2 regions of the Paenibacillus ottowii genome follow, and region 2 is predicted to be linked to the other one. Evidence: predicted binding sites of a transcription regulator. Region 2 holds the regulator's gene; the other holds the start of a gene.

Region 1 (9,864 bases), 2.0 Mb from region 2:
ATTAGAGCAGGGGACGCGTACCGGAGGGACACCTTCTGTCGAAAAGGCACTGGCGTATCCGTATACGCCTTATGACCGGATGCGAATTCGTGAGAATCGCAAGCGCATGGTGGTCGGCTCACCCGAACAAGTCAAGCACCAGCTTGAGCAATTATGCAAGGACTATAATGCACAGGAGATCATGGTTGCGAGCATTATCCACGACTTTGATGCCAAAATGAAATCTATCCGTCTCATGGCTGAAGCATTTGGATTGTCTTCTGTACAGGCTTAATGCGAATTTGCTGGAATGAAAAGATCACCGCTTTAGGGCGGTGATCTTTTTTTGATTTTTTAAGGGTTATTGATGCAGTGCATTTGTATATTAGAGGGAATATGTAAGTTAACACTTGATAATGATTATCAATATCTTTATTATATAAAGATAGAATGAAGTTTTGATGAATGTCGTGCGTTAAGCCCGTGACTATATATATTGGATAAGGGAAAGGGATGATTCCAAATGTTTCGTCTGAAAACGGCAAATCTGGATATTGCTTATGAGGATCGATTAATCGTAGAAGATCTGAACGTAGAAATACCGCAGGGAAAAATCACAGCACTGGTGGGGGCAAATGGCTCCGGTAAGTCAACCATTCTGAAAACGATGGCTCGCATCATGAATCCTAAAGGCGGTAGCGTTCTGCTGGATGGTAAATCCATTCATAAGCAATCCACGCGGGAGGTAGCGAAGCAGTTGGCTATTTTGCCGCAGAATCCGACTGCACCGGAAGGATTGACCGTGACGGAACTGGTATCTTACGGACGTTTCCCTTATCAAAAAGGCTTTGGCTCCATGAAAGCGGAAGACCGCAAGATGGTAGAGTGGGCAATACAAGTAACAGGAATGAGCGAGTTTCATGACCGTCCGATTGATCAGCTTTCTGGCGGTCAGCGTCAGCGCGCCTGGATTGCTATGGCGCTTGCTCAAGATACGGATATCTTATTTCTGGATGAGCCGACTACATTTTTAGATATGGCACACCAACTGGAAGTGCTGCATCTGCTTGAGTATCTGAATACTTCGGCAGAACGCACCATTGTTATGGTCGTGCATGACTTAAACCATGCAGCCCGGTATGCTCAGCATATGATTGCGATCAAAAAAGGGAAAGCGAAGGCGGTAGGAGCCCCGACTGAGGTTATGACCCCGGATGTGCTACGCGAGGTGTTCGGGATTGAAGCGGATATTGTAACTGATCCTCGTACGGGTGTACCGCTCTGTCTTCCGTATGCTTTAGCTGGTCAGCCTACGGTAAGCCAAGCAGTAAAGGGAATGAATATGGAAGAGAAGCAAACGATGGGTTCTGTTGCCGAGCGACGGGATGCTAGACCCCAAGTGGCAGCGAGAGGTTAGGAGAGGCATCAGTTGGTAGCATCACGCTAAAGGTCTGTGGATATTGGCATGTCCGTCACGTTTTGGGTAAAATAGGTTAAGAATCTAAAACAAAAGACATGAAGGAGGATGCTGTGTGTCTGTCTATTTATATAATGCTGTAACACCAGCCAATCAGGAGGTTTCTCTGGAAACTTACACAGGTAAAGTGCTGGTGATTGCCAATACCGCTAGTAAATGTGGACTTACCCCGCAATACGGGGAGCTGCAAAAGCTTTATGATGAATATAAGGATCGGGGACTCGTTGTTTTAGGTTTCCCTTGCAACCAATTTGGTGGTCAGGAGCCAGGCAGCAGCGAGGAAGCAGCTGAATTTTGCCAATTGAATTACGGGGTTAATTTCCCGGTATTCGCCAAAGTGGATGTGAATGGACCGGATACAGCAGCTCTGTTTGAATATTTGAAGAAACAGCAGCCTGGCGAACAGGAAGATGGAACAATTCAGTGGAATTTTACAAAATTCATTGTGAATCGTGAGGGTGTGCCTGTGGCGCGTTTTGAGCCTAAGGAGTCACCGGAAGCGATGAAAGGTGCCATTGAGCAGTTGTTATAATGGCTTCGTCTATTTAAACTAATGTATGTTTAACAAGGTCTAGTTTCCGCCTGTCTCGGGGAAACGGACCTTTTTTTATTTCTACATACGCGTTTGCCTAATGATTGACGCATCATGTGAGAGTCTGTTTCAAGGGCATAAACAGGAGGCACCTAGGGAAAACTGAATGGAGCCAAAAAAAGATTTCAGCAAACGGCTGAGTTCAGCTATCCTTGTTTTTTAAAATGTGGACAAACTGTGAATAACATAGAAAGCTATTGTAATGTGAAAAATATCACACTATAATGAGCACATGAAGTGAAATAAATCACAAGAAGTAACGAGTCGTATAAGTGAAAGTATTCACAATTATTATACATTTTATGCCCATACACCAAGGAGGAATTCAACATGAAAGTAGCAGTTATCGGATGTACACACGCAGGGACGGCAGCCATTGTCAACACAGCTAAATGTTATCCAGATGCCGAAATTACAGTCTATGAGCGTAATGACAATATTTCATTTTTATCTTGTGGTATTGCACTGTACGTCGGTGGTGTCGTTAAAGATCCGCACGGATTGTTCTATTCTTCCCCAGATCAGCTGGCTGACATGGGTGTAGTGACCAAGATGCTTCATGAAGTAACGAGTGTCGATACAGTTGGCAAAACGCTGCATGCACGTAATCTCCAAACAGGTGAGGAATTTACCGACACATTTGATAAATTGATTGTAACTACCGGATCGTGGCCAATTATTCCGAAGCTGGAAGGCATTGAACTTGATCATATTTTGCTCTGCAAAAACTATAATCATTCGAATGAAATCATTGAGAAAGCCCAGCACGTACAGAACATTACAGTCGTCGGAGCTGGATACATTGGGGTTGAACTGGTAGAAGCTTTCCAAATGAACGGCAAAAACGTAACGTTGATCGACAGTGCTGATCGTATATTGAATAAATATTTGGACCATGAGTATACAGACCGAATTGAAAACTCTCTGAGAGAACATGGCATTAAGCTGGTACTTGGCGAGACAGTAAGTCGTTTTGAGGGGACTAACGGTAAAGTGAGCAAGGTTGTGACTTCCAAAGGAGAATATGAAACAGAGCTTGTTATACTTTGTATCGGTTTCCGGCCTCAAACGGATCTGCTGAAAGGTCAGGTAGATATGTTGCCTAATGGTGCGATTATCGTAGACAATTATATGCAAAGTAGCTGCCCGGATGTGTTTGCAGCAGGCGACAGTTGTGCAATTCGCTATAATCCGACTGGCAAAACAGCGTATATTCCGTTAGCGACCAATGCGGTTCGTATGGGGACGCTGGTGGCACGGAATCTGGTACAGCCGACCATTTCCTACATGGGAACACAAGGAACTTCAGGCATCAAAATTTACGAAGATAATATTGCAGGAACAGGAATGACAGAAGCCGCAGCAATGGACGAGGGGATGACTGTAGAAACTGTAACAATCGAGGACAGCTATCGTCCTGAGTTTATGCCAACCTCTGAAAAGGTGCTGCTGAAAGTTGTATATGAGCAGGAGACACGAAGAATTGTCGGGGCCCAAATTATGTCGAAGGTGGATTTGACGCAATCCATTAACACACTGTCTGTAGCGATTCAAAATCATATGACCATTGACCAGTTGGCTTTTGTCGATTTCTTCTTCCAGCCGCACTATAACAAACCTTGGAATTTCCTGAACGCAGCAGGCTTGCAAGCATTGCCTACGATATCGGAACGAAATCCAGTTACTGTATAATTTAATTTGTCTGTGACATTGTTCATAAGTTTGTCAACAATCTGAAGCGTATAGATGAATCCTTATAGTACAATATAGAGAGCATAAGGATTAGGGGGAGAAGTAGATAATGGGTTTGTTTTATATCCTTTTTCTTGTAGTTGTCGCAGCCGTCGGTCTGGGCGGAGTTCTTTGGTTCTTGAGAGCCGTTGAAAAGGAAGAATACAATTAAATGTAAAGCGCATTAGTAGCGCAGTAGATGTAATCATACAGAAAGACAGTCCTTTTAGGAGGGCTGTTTTTTTATATCTGAGAAAGTGATTTTTTTCACAAACAAAATCACTGATTTTAAATAAAATATGAAAGAAGAATATTTTAAAAGATATTAAAGGAGCGGGGGCAGATGGCAAGCTATAAACCGGGGCAAATCGCCGAGAAGACGGTCGAAACAGGAGTGGCCAAAGCGAACAACCCGTGGACTGTGGCGGTGGTATTGGGATTTTTGGCAGGTGCATTTATTGCACTCGGGTTTTTGCTGGATATACGTGTTATTGCAAGTGCACCTAAAGAGTGGGGAAGCATTGCTACCTTTATTGGAGCTGCGGTGTTCCCTGTAGGTCTGATATTAGTTTTGGTCGCTGGTGGCGAATTGCTGACTGGCAATATGATGGCAGTCCCTTTGGCGAGATGGGCAGGACGAATCAAGACAGGAGCCATGCTTCGTAATTTGGCGATTATTACGCTCAGTAATTTTGCAGGTGCCATATTTGTTGCGTTTTTCTTTGGGCATGTTCTGGGCTTGACAGAAACAGGTCCTTATCTGGACAAGGTCGTGGATATGGCAGGACATAAGCTGCATGAAAGCTTTTTACAGTCTTTTATATCAGGTATAGGATGTAACTGGCTCGTAGCACTGGCTGTATGGTTGGCATACAGTACAGACTCCATTGGCGGCAAAATCATGGGAATTTGGTTCCCGACGATGTCCTTTGTTGCTATTGGGTTCCAGCACGTTGTTGCCAATATGTTTCTCATTCCAGCAGCTATTTTTGCAGGACATTTTTCGTGGGCAGACTATGTTATGAATTTCATTCCGGTCTGGTTGGGGAATTTGGTGGGAGGTAGCCTGTTTGTGGCTGGAGCCTATTGGCTGGCCTATCTGAAGAAAACTCAAGCCAAGGTACATTCCACAAATGAATCTCAAACTACTTCTTCAGTTGCATCCAATCCGTTGAGTGACCATGCGTAATCACATTACTTTATGAATCAATGAACAAAGCAAATCCGCCATGACAGGCCCGGGGGAACGAAACCTGTCATGGCGGATTTTTTTGGGAGTGGTCCATGATTTGGCATGGAGGATGAGTGTGCTCTCGTCCATAATGCCTTGATCTCTTTTACCCTGAGTACGTAAGAGTGAAACAGCATGATAAAAAAATAATTATGATTTCTAAAATCCGTCTTGCACTATGTAGCAGATGGATTTTTTTAATATTTTGAAAGAGGCTGTGTGGTAAAATCCTTCTCTTGCCATAGATCAAAGCTGTAGATATGATAAGAACAGTGTAATTTTTGGAAACGGTAACGGAAAGGAGCATTAACACCATGGATCAACGCAATAGCGCGCCTCTTGAGGCCACACTTCAACATAACTTACAAAGGGGACAGCGGATGACGGAACAGCAAAACGGTATTTTTCCGGCTGTATGCCCGTTGGATTGCCCGGATACATGTGGGCTCCTGCTTCACAAGGAACATGGAAAGATAGTCAAGGTGACTGGTAATCCGGATCATCCCATTACCAAAGGGGCTATATGCAACAAAGTCCGCAATATGACCGAGCGGGTATATGATCCGGATCGGGTTCTGTATCCGTTGAAGCGTGTAGGCGCCAAAGGGGAAGGGAAGTTTGAACGAATTAGCTGGGAGGAGGCGGTCGATACCATTACAGGTCGGTTCAAGGAGCTGATACGTACGGACGGACCGGAGTCGATTCTCCCCTACAGCTTTTATGGCAATATGGGTGTGTTGAGTGTAGATGGAATGGACCGCCGCTTTTTCAATGCGCTGGGTTCAAGCCAACTGGATCAGACGATTTGCAGCGTGGCTGGGAATGAAGGCTGGGCATCCGTTATGGGGTTTAAGGGCGGTACGAGCCCGGAGGATACAGAGGATGCAGAGCTCATTATTGTGTGGGGCGGAAATGTCATCAGCACCAACATGCATCAGGTCGTATTGGCTGAGAAAGCACGTAAAAAAGGCGCTAAGGTGATTGTTATTGATGTTCATCGCAACCGGACTGCGCAATGGGCGGATTGGTTCATTCCGTTATATCCGGGCACGGATGCGGCACTCGCGCTGGGTGTTATGCATGTACTGTTTGATCAGGGACTGACAGACGATGAGTTTTTACGTCGTTACACCGTAGGTCATGACGAATTGCGGGAGCATGTCAAGACGTATACACCAGAACGGGTGTCACGGATTACCGGCGTGCCGGAAGAGGATATTATCCGTCTGGCGGAAATGTACGGGAAGGCGCGAGCGGCCTATATCAATATCGGAAATGGGCTTCAGCATCATGATAATGGCGGTATGAACGTACGCGCAGTTACTTGCTTGCCTGCACTCACGGGACAATGGTTAAAGCACGGCGGGGGAGCGTCGCGCTCCAATGGCGCTTATGCCAAGATTAACAGCGCCTATCTGGAGCGTCCTGATCTACGAAAGAACCCGGATGCCCGGGTGATCAACATGAACCAGATCGGAGAGGCGCTATTACAAAAGGAACAGCCGATTAAGGCGTTATTCGTATATTGTAGTAATCCGGTAGTTGTAGCACCCGATTCGGAACGGGTGACGAAGGGATTTGAACGAGAGGATCTGTTTACGGTTGTTCATGACTTGTTCCTAACTGACACGGCCCGCTATGCAGATATTGTGCTGCCTGCCGCGTCTTCTTTTGAAGGTACAGACCTATACAAATCGTACTGGCACCACTATATCCAAATGCAGCAGCCCGTCATTGATCCGCTTGGAGAAAGCAAAAGCAATTATGAGCTGTTTAGCCTGCTCGGACGGGCAATGGGCTTTGATGAAGCTGCCTTTACGGAAAGTGAAGAGGATATGATCGCAGGTGCGCTGGATAATCCAACAAACCCTTATCTCAACGGTGTGACCTTGGATGCCTTAAAAAAGTCGCCTTTTGTAAAGCTCGATATGACGCCAAAGGCTAATTATTTGGAGCGTCTAACTACGCCTTCAGGCAAGATCGAGTTGTATTCGGAAAAAATGAAACAAGCAGGTCTGCCCGCAATGCCCTCTTATGTACCGCTGATCGAAGGGTACGACGGAGAGCGTCGACCACAAGCGGATGATCGTTTTCCATTGATGTTTGTTTCACCGCCAAACCATAATTTCTTGAATTCAACTTTCGCAAATTTGCCCAAGCATCAGCGACTGGAGCGGGAGCCCTTGCTGCAAATTCACCCGGAGGATGCTCAGGCAAGAGACATCGCAGATGGTGATCCGGTCACCGTCTGGAATGACAGAGGAACGTATGAGTTAAAAGCCAAGGTTACCGATCTGATGCTGCCCGGTACGGTGGTTAGCCAAGGATTATGGTGGGAAAGCAAGGGACGCAGACAGCGTGCGAATGTGTTAACCTCTGACCGGCTGTCGGATATGGGACAGGGAGCTACTTTTTTCTCAACGGTGGTGAATGTGAAGCGCCAATGAGAATCTGCCTTTTATGGCGTCAGGTGCAAAAGGAGAAGCAAAAAATATGAAATGGTTGGAGTCTTATCCGAAAGAAGTAAAAGTATTTCTTGTAGCCAGCCTGATTAATTCCGCCGGAAGTTCCCTCATGTGGCCGCTCGTTAGTATGTATGTTTTTGACGAACTGAACCGTAGTATGGAAGATGCGGGGATTGCGATTTTAGTGCAGTCCTTGGGTGGAATTTTTGGTCAAGTGCTGGGCGGAGCCCTTTATCATCGTATTGGAGCCAAGAAACTGATTGTCGGCTCATTGGCCATGAATGCGTTGGGGCTTCTCTCGCTTCCATTTACCAGCGGTCATTGGGTCTCATTTGTCATCATGATGGGCTTTATCGGTTTTTTTAATGTGGTATCTGTGCCTGCGATTCAGGCCTTTGTAGGTTTTCGTTTTGCTGACCGACGTGGAGAGTTGTTTAATATTATTTATGTCGCGAACAATATTGGGGTCGCACTTGGAACGGGACTGAGCGGTGTTCTGGCTGACCTTTCCTATCAGCTCAGCTTTGTAATGAACGGGGTAACTTCTGCGGTATTTGCCGGGTTCTTCTGGTCTTATTTAAGTAGGGTGGATCGGGAAGAGGGGGAAGTTCAGTTCAGCAAGTCCGTGATGAAAAGAGAAGAAATGCCAGCTCGGTTGCTGTTTCGTGATACCAGGCTGTATCTCTTTGTAGGATTAGGCTCGCTCTTTTTATGGTTTGGCAATTCCATCTGGAATACGGGGGTTTCTCCCTACATTATTGAGCAGGGCTTACCTAAAACGATGTATGGATTACTCTGGACGTTGAATGGTATCCTTATTTTTGCCGCACAACCTATTATTTTCTGGATCAAACGCCTGTATGCCCACCACGCTTCGGCGCAAATGACATGGGCTGGAGGATTTTATTTGGCCGCCTATATTGTCATTCTGGGCACACAGAACTATACTGGGATGATATTCGCTATGATACTGGCGACCCTGGGAGAAATGCTGATTGCACCTGCGGTTCCCGCATTCCTGTCTGATCATGGAGGTCGGGGTGCACCCTTTTACATTGGACTTGTGGGGGGCATTGGTGCAGCCGGACGGGTGATGGGACCTTATGTTATGGGGAAGTTGTATGATGGCGGCGGCTTACCGCCTACACTTTGGCTGGCATCAGGCGTAGCGGTATTATCCATTCTGTTTTTCGTTCTGCATAGCTGGTTGAACCGTTCCCGGCATGATTTGGATACTTTGGATACTACTACTTCGTAGGTTGGTGTTCCCGGTTCTTAAGTCCCAACAAAAGTTCAATAATGACCTGTAACTATGGTACAATAAGTGACAGATGGTTGCAGTTATTGCTTCAGGAAAGCCTTCACAGGAAGGATTGAAAGGAATTGTTTACAAGTCAACCCTTGACGATACGTCATTCGGAGATGAAGGATGCTCCTGATCTGATTGCGCTGGATGAATTGGTGTGGAACGAACGCACGGCTCCTGCCTCGCTGTCATGGAAGTCGCGCGGAGAGTTTCTGCGCAATACGCCTCCGGGCTCTCAACTGGTCGCCATTGAGCAGGAAGTGCTCTGTGGATATATTGGATTTCGTCCTCCAACGCTGTTGGCTAGTAATTGTCATGTACTCGAAATAAATATAGCTGTACATCCAGACTATCATCGCAAAGGTATTGGGACGGCGCTTATGAACTCCATGAAGGACATTGCAGCTGCGGAAGGCATACGCAAATTGAGTTTGCGCGTACTCTCTTGTAATACGGAAGCCCTTATGTTTTACGAAAAATGCGGTTTCGCGATTGAAGGGCGGCTGCATGAGGAGTTTTATATCGCAGGCCAATTCGTGGATGATGTTTTAATGGCCTATTTTTTAAAATAGGCCGGAGGTAACAGACAGGCAGCAACATTCGGTCGCAATGTCTAACTCATAATCAACAACGCCGCAGACCTGATCAGGTCTGCGGCGTTGTTGTGCAGTACAAAGTTACCGAAGTTGCTTCCATTCATTCTGGAGCATACCGTACACTGCGTGGTTCATATATCCATCTGGCAGCAGCTCTGCTTCGCGTACAATGCCTTCGAGCACAAAGCCCAAGCGTTCTGGAATGCCGCGGCTGCGGCGATTCGTTGTTGCACAGCGGATTTCGACTCGGTGTAAATCCAACTCCATCAACGCATATTCGACGAATACGCGGCAGGCGCTGGTCATGAGGCCCTGTCCTTCGTAGCCGTGTCCCAGCCAGTATCCTATGCTGACCGAACGGTGAGCCCAATTGATCTCATGGTAGCTGATGATGCCAGCAAGCTCATTGTCTAGCCAAATTCCCGCAGTCAGGCTGCCGTTCTCTGCGGCTTGTTTCAAGGCGCCCTGCACGAACTGCTCTGTATGG
Region 2 (9,864 bases):
TCAAGGTAAGGACGAAGCGGATGCACGCCGATTGATGGCAGATGCCAAGGCGTTAGAACAGGCAGGTGCCTTTGGTATTGTCTTGGAATTGGTGACTGAGGAAGTGGCAACAGCGATTTCTAAAGAACTCTCCATTCCGACGATTGGAATCGGTGCAGGACGTGGATGTGACGGTCAGGTACTCGTTTATCACGATCTGATTCAATATGCTTCGCCTTATTTCAGCAAACGTTTTGTTAAAACCTATGCCGATGTAGGCGGTTTGATCCGCAGCAGCATTGAGCAGTATGTGAGCGATGTAAAAGGGCGGGCATTCCCGGCTCAAGAGCATGTGTTTAGCGCGGATGATCGCGTTGTGGAGTCCCTGGAGTCCTTGTACGGACAAGCAAAAGGACAAGCGCGGGAACAAGCTAAGGAAAAGGTGGAATCTCAGTCATGATCATCGTAAGAGAAGTAGCTCAGCTCCGCAAGGTTATTGCCGAACGTCGGCAGCTTGGAGCCAATGGAGAAAAAAAAGCACACGATTCTGCCTCATTACTGCAACATAAAGTTGGCTTTGTACCAACAATGGGATACCTGCATGAAGGGCACGCGAGCTTGATGCAAAAGGCGCGCAAAATGGCAGATACGGTGGTGCTTAGCATTTTCGTAAATCCAATTCAATTTGGACCTACCGAAGACCTGGACAGCTACCCTCGCGATGAAGCTCGTGATCTGGAGGTAGCTCGGCGCGAAGGCGTGGATATTGTATTTTTGCCAACTGTAGCAGAAATGTATCCGCAGCCAACCCAAACCAAAATTCACGTATCCGCTTTGACAGACCGCTTGTGTGGTGCCTCCCGTCCAGGCCATTTTGACGGTGTGACTACAGTGGTAGCCAAGCTGTTTAATATGGTAGGTCCTGATTTGGCCTTTTTTGGAATGAAGGATGCGCAGCAGGTTGCTGTGCTTCAACAAATGGTGACTGATCTCAATATGAATGTGACCCTCATACCTTGTCCTATCGTCAGAGAAGCCGATGGTTTGGCTCTTAGCTCCCGTAATGTATATCTAAGTGCGGAACAGCGTGAGCAGGCATTAGTGCTGTCTCAGTCCCTGCGCAAGGTGCAAGAAGTGAGTGAAGATATTGTACAGAACACCATTACGATGAAGCAGATACGTCAAATGGTGGAGTCCACCATTGCCACTTCTCCTTTGGCAGATATTGACTATATTGAAATATTAACTTTTCCTGGTCTGGAGCCCCTTCGCCCTGAGCAGCGTCTATGTGATGTGCAGGACGACATCATTGTTGCGCTGGCTGTAAAATTTGGGAATACCCGACTGATTGACAATATAAGAATACAGAAAGTGGAGGTACTTTCCCATGTTTAGAACCATGATGAAATCTAAAATTCACCGCGCGACGGTTACCGAAGCCAACCTGAACTATGTGGGGAGTATTACCATAGATGAAGATTTGATGGAGACATCGGATCTACTGGAGAATGAAAAGGTTCAAATTGTAAACAATAACAATGGAGCTCGATTGGAAACCTATGTGATTCCAGGACCGCGCGGAAGCGGCGTGATTTGTCTCAACGGTGCGGCAGCCCGTCTGGTGCAGCCTGGGGATACAGTCATCATTATTTCCTATGCTTCCATGTCAAATGAAGAGGCCAAAGCATACAAGCCAACAGTGGTATTTGTGGATGAACATAATAAACCAGCTCAAACGATGAACAAGGAAGTACACGCGACGATCATGTAATGAATGGGAGTGCGGATGAAACCCCTCATTTAAGCGAAAAATGTGATTGTAATAATCCATCTTTCGTAAGGGCGGGATGCACATGTTCCAGCATGTATTCGCAGAAATGAACAGCATGTTAGATGATATCGTGAAGCATTACCCATCAGCCCAGGGTCCCCGCAGAGAGGAGCTGCTGCAGAATTGGAGTCTGCTGCGGAGAATGAGTGATGGAATTATGGATGAGTGGCTGGCTTTTGAGGAAAAAATGGTTTGCTTGCGTGCGGCTGGCTTTTCCGCAGAGACCGACATGTCTGACGCTGAATTGCCCGAAAAGGAGCTGCCGGCTTTTAACCGGGGGCAGGGGTATTATCGATTACTTATGTACCCTGAGGCCATCCAGCAATTTAAGCAGGTGCTACAGCATTTTCCAAGCAGTTGGCAGAGTTGCATGTATATGGGGATGGCTTATTTTCAACTGGATGATTCAGCAGAGGCTGTAGGTCATTTTCAGAAGGTGCTGCACCTAACTGAACAGCCGGGGCTAAAAGCCGTCATTTTTAATGCGTTAGGCTGTTTGATGGCAAAGCAGGCTGACGTAAAAGAGGCGCAAAAATATTTTGCTCTCGCACATCAGTTCGATCCAACGCTGCCCGAGCCACTGCACAATATGCAAGCCTGTTTGTCTGGTGCCGAAAAGCTTCGATGCAACAGCTCCATGTTAACCTGGATGTAGCTGTCAGACACCGAATAAGACGATGCATGCCCACCTCCTTGGGTGCCGTGTGCATCGTCTTTTTTGGCTGTCTTAATTTCCAAACAGGCAATCTTCTGCTATGCTATTATACGGAGTTATTATTTTTGTATGTGTCAAAAGAAAGGATTAAGCTCGAATGAAATTTGCGGTATTGGATTTTGAAACGACAGGCACCCAGTCCGCGGATGATATCATTCAAGTCGGACTTGCAATTATAGATCATGATAACAGCATTTCCCGTGTTTACGGCTCTTATGTAAACCCTGGCAGATCTATTCCACCTTTTATCACCGGCTTGACCGGGATTACAGACGATGACGTCAAAGACGCGCCTTCACTCGAAGAAATGATGATGGAACTCGTGCCTATGCTGGACGATGTCGTGCTGGTCGGTCATAATGTGGCGTTTGATTTCAATTTTTTGCAAAGCGCTTTGGATCGGTGCGGATACTTACCCTTCAGCGGTAGAATTTTGGATACGATGGATTTTCTAAAAATCTTGTTCCCGTCGCTATCTTCTTACCAGCTGGGTTTTGTTTCCTCTGAGTTTGGGCTGGCACATGACCGCCCACATCAGGCAGACAGTGACGCGTTGGCTACAGCTGAGGTGTTTTTAAAGTGTCTGGGTGAGCTTCAGGCATTACCTTTGATAACGATACAGCGGCTTAGCGATTTGTTTGCAGAGGAAGACAGTGATCTTGGTTGGTTTCTTGATGGTATTCGGGAAGAGAAAGAGCTAGATCCTATTCAGGATTTGGAGAAACATCAATTTTTCCGTCAGCTTGCGCTTAAAGTGGAAGATTGGACCGAGCTGGCTACTCCGCGTAGAGAAGATGATCCGAATCCGCTGTCAGGTGTTTCCTTTGAAGAGTATATGGATGATGTGCGGGACAATTTGCGTTCATCCTTAAGCCAATATGAGGAGCGAGAGGCCCAGATCCAAATGATTGAGGGTGTAAACCAAGCCCTGAGTCAAGATAAGCATTTGTTGATTGAGGCGGGGACAGGAACGGGGAAGTCCCTAGGTTATTTGCTTCCGTCACTATATCATAGTGTAAAATATGGGCAGAGGGTAACAGTAAGCACGCATACCATTAATCTGCAGGAGCAATTGCGAGAGCGTGATATTCCGATGCTGACAAAAGTGATTCCGTTCCCGTTCCGGGCTGCCATTTTTAAGGGTCGGGGACATTATTTGTGTCTGCGCAAGTTTGAACATAAAATAAACAGAAGAGACTTCGCGACACCAAAGGAAGACTTAATTACAGCAGCTCAAATGATCGTCTGGCTGACGCTGACAGAAACCGGTGATGATGAGGAACTAAACCTGAGCAACCGTGGAGGGGATTTTTGGGAAACGGTGGCCAGTGATTCCGAGTCCTGTCTTGGTCGTTCTTGCCCATGGTTCCGTAAATGCTACTATCATCGTGCACGTCATGAAGCAGGAACAGCGGATGTAGTTATTACGAATCACTCCAAGTTGTTCACCGACGTCAAAGCTAGTCACCAACTGCTGCCAAGCTACGAACATCTGGTCATTGATGAAGCTCATCATTTAGAGGAAGTAGCTGGCAAGCACCTGGGCATGCATATGAAATATTTCACACTCGTGCACACGCTGACTCGATTGTTCAAGGACAGTAAAAATGGACAATTGCCTTCGCTACGTCAGCAGTTGGCAAAATCGGGGCATGAGAAGTCAACAGAGTGGGCCTCAACCATTGACCAGCTGTATCCACTCGTTTTAGAGGTTAAGGAAACTTGGGACCTGTTAAGCGATAAGCTGTTTGGCATGTTGCCGGAACGTACTGATGCAACGCCGGGAGAAACAGGGCAGTTTTCTTCACGTCTCAAACCATCGGCCAAGCCCGCAAAGTGGGATCAGGCGGCAGCATTGGAAAATCAGCTTTATGTAACGATGAGCGAAATTTTGCGCAAGGGCGACAAGCTGATGCTGGATGTCAAGGAAGAACATGACGATTATGCGGCAGATAGTCTCATTACAGATATCACGGGTCTGTTTAAGGATTTGGCGGGAATTAAGGAAAATTTACGTTTCTTTATACGACTCGATGATGAAACAACCGTATACTGGCTTGAAGCGAGTGGGCAATTCCGTAGTAAGTCATTGCAATTTTATGCGGTGCCCGTCGATGTGAGCCGTCAGTTGAAAGAAATGTTTTTTGACAAAAAAAGAAGTATTATTCTGACATCTGCTACTTTATCGGTAGATAAGTCGTTTCAGTACATGACCGAGCAACTCGGCTTGCAGGAGGCTGCGGATCAAGGACGATTAATGACTTCTCAGCTCCCATCCCCTTTTAATTACAGGGATCAGGTGTTGCTGGTCATTCCGCGGGATTTTCCGAGTGTGAAGGGCAGTGTAGGGGATGCACACTTTGTAGAGATGCTCGTTAGCTCTCTAGGGGCGACTGCTCAGGCAACGCGGGGGAGAATGCTTGTTCTGTTTACTTCCTATCGGATGCTCCGGCAAGTGTATGAGCCGCTCAAAGAAGCGCTGGCATCCAGTGATATCACCGTGTTAGGACAAGGTGTGGACAGTGGAAGCCGCAGCAAGCTAACCCGCCGGTTTCAGGAAGCCAAAGCTTCCGTACTGCTGGGTACCAGCAGCTTCTGGGAAGGCGTCGATATTCCAGGGAAGGCACTCACTTGCCTGGCCATCGTTCGCTTGCCGTTTCAACCGCCCAATCACCCGTTACTGGAGGCAAAAAGCGAGTTGCTCCAGCAGCAGAAGAAGAATCCATTCATGAAGCTGTCTGTACCACAGGCAGTGATCCGTTTCAAACAGGGATTTGGTCGGTTGGTACGTACAGCGAGCGACCACGGAGTCGTCATTGTCTACGATACACGTGTGATCGAATCCTATTACGGAAAGCACTTTTTGTACTCGTTGCCGGGACCAAAAATGGAGCATATGCCATCTGAGCAAATGGTGCCACGCATTGCGGAATGGCTCCAATCCGCCCCGGAGACAGAGGCACAACGGACGGACACCTAAAGTCCGTTACAATTAGGGGGAGCAAGTATGAAATCAGATAAAATTTCAGAGGCTGTCGTACGGAGATTACCCGTATATTTACGTTATCTGAATGCACTGCACAAACGGGAAGTGGCTACGGTCTCTTCTCAAGAGCTGGGGCAGAGGCTGGATTTGAATCCGGCCCAAATCCGTAAAGATCTGGCCTATTTTGGCGATTTTGGCCGGAAGGGTATCGGTTATGATGTTTCTTATCTAATTGAGAAAATACGCCATATCCTGAAAATCGACCAGCAAATTAATGTAGTGTTGGTCGGAGCGGGTAATCTGGGTCAAGCCCTTTCGAACTATAACGCTTATTTAAAAGACAATATGAAGATTGTGGCGGTGTTTGATTCGTTTCCAGATAAGGTTGGGACCAAAATCAATACCTTAGTCGTTCAGTCGATGGATGAACTGGAAGCAACTGTGAAGGAAAAAAATATTCGAATCGGGATTATTACTGTGCCTGATTTTGAGGCACAGCAGGTAGCTGACAGGCTCATTGAGAGTGGAATTGGAGCGATTTTGAACTTTGCCCCTATCATTCTCAAGGCACCAGCTAACATTCGGATACATGCCACAGACTTTACAACTGATTTGCTTAGCCTCGCGTATTATTTGGAGGATGGAAAGGAAGAAGCACAATATGACAGTGAATAAATGGGTAATTAAAAACGGGTCTTTTGCCGTAAATGGAGCCGAAGCGGGGGTAATCCATGGTTTTATGATTGTGGAGGATAGCCGCATTACTTACATTGGCGAGACTTTGCCTGCTGGTGAGGAAGAGACGGAAACAATCGACGGTAAGGGGCTATTGTTCTTACCTGGACTGGTGAATACTCATGGTCATGCGGCGATGTCTCTGCTGCGAGGGTATGGAGATGACCTGGCCCTTCAAGTGTGGCTGCAGGAAAAAATGTGGCCTATGGAGGCCAAGTTTACATCTACAGATGTGTACTGGGGAACATCTTTGTCAGTGTTAGAAATGCTGAAAGGTGGAACCACGACTTTCCTGGATATGTACGACCATATGGATGAGGTGGCTCGTGTAGCTGAAGAGTCTGGCATTCGTGCAAGTCTGATGCGTGGAGCAATTGGGCTATGCTCAGAAGAAGAACAGCGGATCAAGCTGGCTGAGGCCGTAACTTTTGCGCGCAACTGGCATGGTAAAGCAGACGGTCGTATCACAACCATGATGTCGCCGCATGCCCCGTACACATGTCCGCCTGCGTTTATCGAGAAATTCGTTCAAGCTGCACATGATCTCGATTTACCATTGCATACGCACATGTCCGAGACGATCGCCGAAGTTGAGCAAAACGTTCGTGATTACGGTTTGCGTCCAGTTGCACATTTAGATAAGCTTGGCTTTTTCTCTCGTCCTGCCTTGGTTGCCCACGGCGTTCACTTGAACGACGAAGAAATTGCCTTATTAGCAGAACGAGGTGTGGCGGTCTCCCATAATCCAGGCAGCAACTTGAAGCTGGCAAGCGGCGTAGCAAGAGTGCCTGAACTGCTGCGTGCAGGAGTGACCGTTTCTCTTGGAACAGATGGTCCTGCCAGCAATAATAACCTGGATATGTTCGAGGAAATGCGTCTGGCAGCACTGATTCACAAGGGAGTATCTGGCGACCCTACGGCAGTTCCTGCCAATGAAGCACTGCTTCTGGCAACAGAATATGGCGCAAAGTCGATTGGTTTAAAAGAGGTAGGAGCGCTGGCAGCAGGCAACAAGGCTGACTTTATCGCGTTAGATCTGAATCAGGCTCATTTCTTGCCGCGTACAGATCTTATTTCCCATGCCGTATACTCTGCAAGTGCCAAAGACGTGGCTCATGTATGGGTAGACGGCCGTCAGGTTGTGAAAAATGGCGAATGCCTGACGATGGACGAGGAACGTATCAAACATGAGGCACAAGCCGCCTTTGAAGGGCTGCTGTCGCGCTAATTCAGGTGTCACATCCCCTTAGAGAGGAAGCACAGGTTTGAAAAATAAGAAAAAATGGATAGCGGTCGCCATTTTGGCCGTAATACTGATCCTGGTCAGCATTTTCTGGTATTATTCCTACGTTACTCAAGACCAGGTGGCTGAGAAAAATGCCGCTATCATTAAGGCCAAGCAAGTGGGTGGTCTGGTTAGCACGACTCAGACATGGAAGTCTGTATGGGATCAGATATATTGGGTAGTTGAAGGAAAAAACGCACAGAATGAAGATATAATGGTGTGGGTTCCCTTTCAAAAAATGGAGGGGCAACCTAACATCCCTGCTACAGATCCAAAAGGTGTTCATACTGAGCTGTTGAAAAACGGAGTCGACGAACAAAAAATGACGGCGATTATCCAGCAGCAACTTCCTAATGTGAAAATTGTGAGGCTCCAACCGAGTGTGTTCAATGGCGAATATGTATGGCAACTGTTTTATGATGATGGAAGCCATCATAACTATACCTTCTATCGCTTCTCTGATGGGGGATCGACAGGGATAAAGTATACTTTGCCGAATTACTAGCGTGATGTTAAGAATGGAGAATGGTGGTTTGGAAGTGTTGAGGTAGGAGGGAACAGACACCGCGCTGCGCGAAGGTAACTTTTATACTCAGACTATATAGCTTGGAATGATTGAAATGAAGAAAAAGACGTAAATACGATGTGATTCGTATTTACGTCTTTTTCTTGCTGCGTTACAAAGCTGGGCTTTAAGCCAGCGAAGCATCCATACCTAGCTAACTTTTCTGCTAAGACATCGGCTTCCACCCATAACCAATGATTTTGCCTTCTCACAACTCCTCCACACATTGCCTTCGATATTAGATTCACGTTATGATATACTATATTTTATAAGTGATAGACAAATATGATAGATAAATAAGTTGCTGATCGCTTTAAGATCATGCAATTTGGTTGTTTGTTGACATTCGTCCCGTTTCTTCGTGGGTTTTACATTTTGAGAGGAGGATGTTGTTTGAAGTTACGTGCAGTTCCTATTGTTGTGGCGGCCGTTTTGGCAGCCTTGTTGTTATTTGGGGGATGGTTCATTTATCGTCAGGTTACAATGCAAAGTCCTCTGGAAAAACTGGTAACTCAATATCCAGGCGTGAAAAGCGCTCAAATAGATATTAAACAGGATCAGGTCGTCTTGAAACTTGATCTCAAACCGCAGGCGGATGTGGCCGGGTTGGTCGATGTGGTTAAGCAAAAAGGGCAGTCCATCATTGGCAGCCGCTCGATTAACCTGGATATCGCAGATCATTCCAATTCATCACTGAATCAATGGTGGTCTGAAGCTATGTTTCCTGTAGCCGAAGCGATGGAAAATAAAAAGTATACTCAAATTTCATCTACAGTTGAGCAGATGAAAAAGAAAAAGGCAGGGATCAAGGCTGATACCGATATGGATTCGAACAATGTCTATATCCGACTCAGTGAAGGCAATGCGACAAAGTTTATCGTTTTGCCACGTCAATCTCAGCAAATGGGGGTATGGCCTAATGCCTAGATGGATCAAGGAAATATTAATCGGTATTATACCGGTGACCATTATATTTCTCGTTTTTATAGGGGTAAATATTATCCCTCTGCTGGTTGCGGGCGTGATGCTCAGCGGCTTGTTAATGCTCATGCATGCGCGTGGCGGCTTGGCCGTAGGTGCCGGGCAAGAGCGTAAACGTAAAAAAAATGGTCCGGACAAGCTGACTTTTGAGGAAATTGGTGGTCAAGAAAGCGCAAAACAGGAATTGCGTGAAGCTTTGGACTTTTTGAATCGACATGATGAAATTTCCAAGTTTGGCATTCGTCCATTAAAAGGTGTTTTGCTCACAGGCCCTCCGGGAACAGGAAAAACGCTTATGGCGAAAGCAGCTGCACATTATACCAACTCTGTGTTTGTTGCAGCTTCAGGCAGTGAATTTGTTGAAATGTACGTGGGTGTCGGCGCAGGTCGTGTCCGTGAATTGTTTCGGGAGGCTCGCACTCGTGCAGCCAAGGAAAAGAAGGAAAATGCAATTATTTTTATTGACGAGATTGATGTTATTGGCGGTAAGCGTGAGGGTGGACAGCAACGAGAATATGATCAGACTCTGAATCAGTTGCTGACAGAAATGGATGGCATTTATTCGGCAGATACACCGCGGATATTGCTCATTGCGGCAACGAACCGTAAAGAAATGCTGGACAGCGCCTTAACGCGCCCAGGACGTTTTGACCGTCATATTCAAGTAGATTTGCCTGATAAGAAAGGCCGTCTTCATATCCTTAAAATTCATGCCAAAAACAAACCGATCCAGGAAGATGCTAATTTGGATAAAATCGCCGAGGAGTCCTACGGTTTTTCCGGTGCG

Evidence for each region. The regulator Rex, encoded in region 2, represses fermentation and respiration genes when NADH is low (regulators of the CRP and FNR family bind a similar motif). The targets are predictions, from matches to a motif close to TTGTGAAATATTTCACAA.
Region 1: the regulator Rex is predicted to act here: its motif matches at 4,035-4,052, upstream of ACQQ6X_RS13715 (formate/nitrite transporter family protein).

Annotation. Positions count from the first base shown of each region.
Region 1 covers NZ_CP191577.1:2,956,266-2,966,129, reverse strand. The annotation lists gene ACQQ6X_RS13735 (LLM class flavin-dependent oxidoreductase) at 1-274, shown strand, start outside; gene ACQQ6X_RS13730 (ABC transporter ATP-binding protein) at 503-1,396, shown strand; gene ACQQ6X_RS13725 (glutathione peroxidase) at 1,512-1,988, shown strand; gene ACQQ6X_RS13720 (FAD-dependent oxidoreductase) at 2,379-3,740, shown strand; gene ACQQ6X_RS13715 (formate/nitrite transporter family protein) at 4,123-4,968, shown strand; gene ACQQ6X_RS13710 (molybdopterin-containing oxidoreductase family protein) at 5,325-7,457, shown strand; gene ACQQ6X_RS13705 (MFS transporter) at 7,504-8,733, shown strand; gene ACQQ6X_RS13700 (GNAT family N-acetyltransferase) at 8,859-9,353, shown strand; gene ACQQ6X_RS13695 (GNAT family N-acetyltransferase) at 9,459-9,864, opposite strand, start outside.
Region 2 covers NZ_CP191577.1:989,992-999,855, reverse strand. The annotation lists gene panB (3-methyl-2-oxobutanoate hydroxymethyltransferase) at 1-439, shown strand, start outside; gene panC (pantoate--beta-alanine ligase) at 436-1,374, shown strand; gene panD (aspartate 1-decarboxylase) at 1,367-1,750, shown strand; gene ACQQ6X_RS04615 (tetratricopeptide repeat protein) at 1,833-2,465, shown strand; gene dinG (ATP-dependent DNA helicase DinG) at 2,623-5,505, shown strand; gene ACQQ6X_RS04605 (redox-sensing transcriptional repressor Rex) at 5,533-6,186, shown strand; gene ACQQ6X_RS04600 (amidohydrolase) at 6,173-7,474, shown strand; gene ACQQ6X_RS04595 (DUF5590 domain-containing protein) at 7,512-8,036, shown strand; gene ACQQ6X_RS04590 (hypothetical protein) at 8,490-9,023, shown strand; gene ACQQ6X_RS04585 (AAA family ATPase) at 9,016-9,864, shown strand, end outside.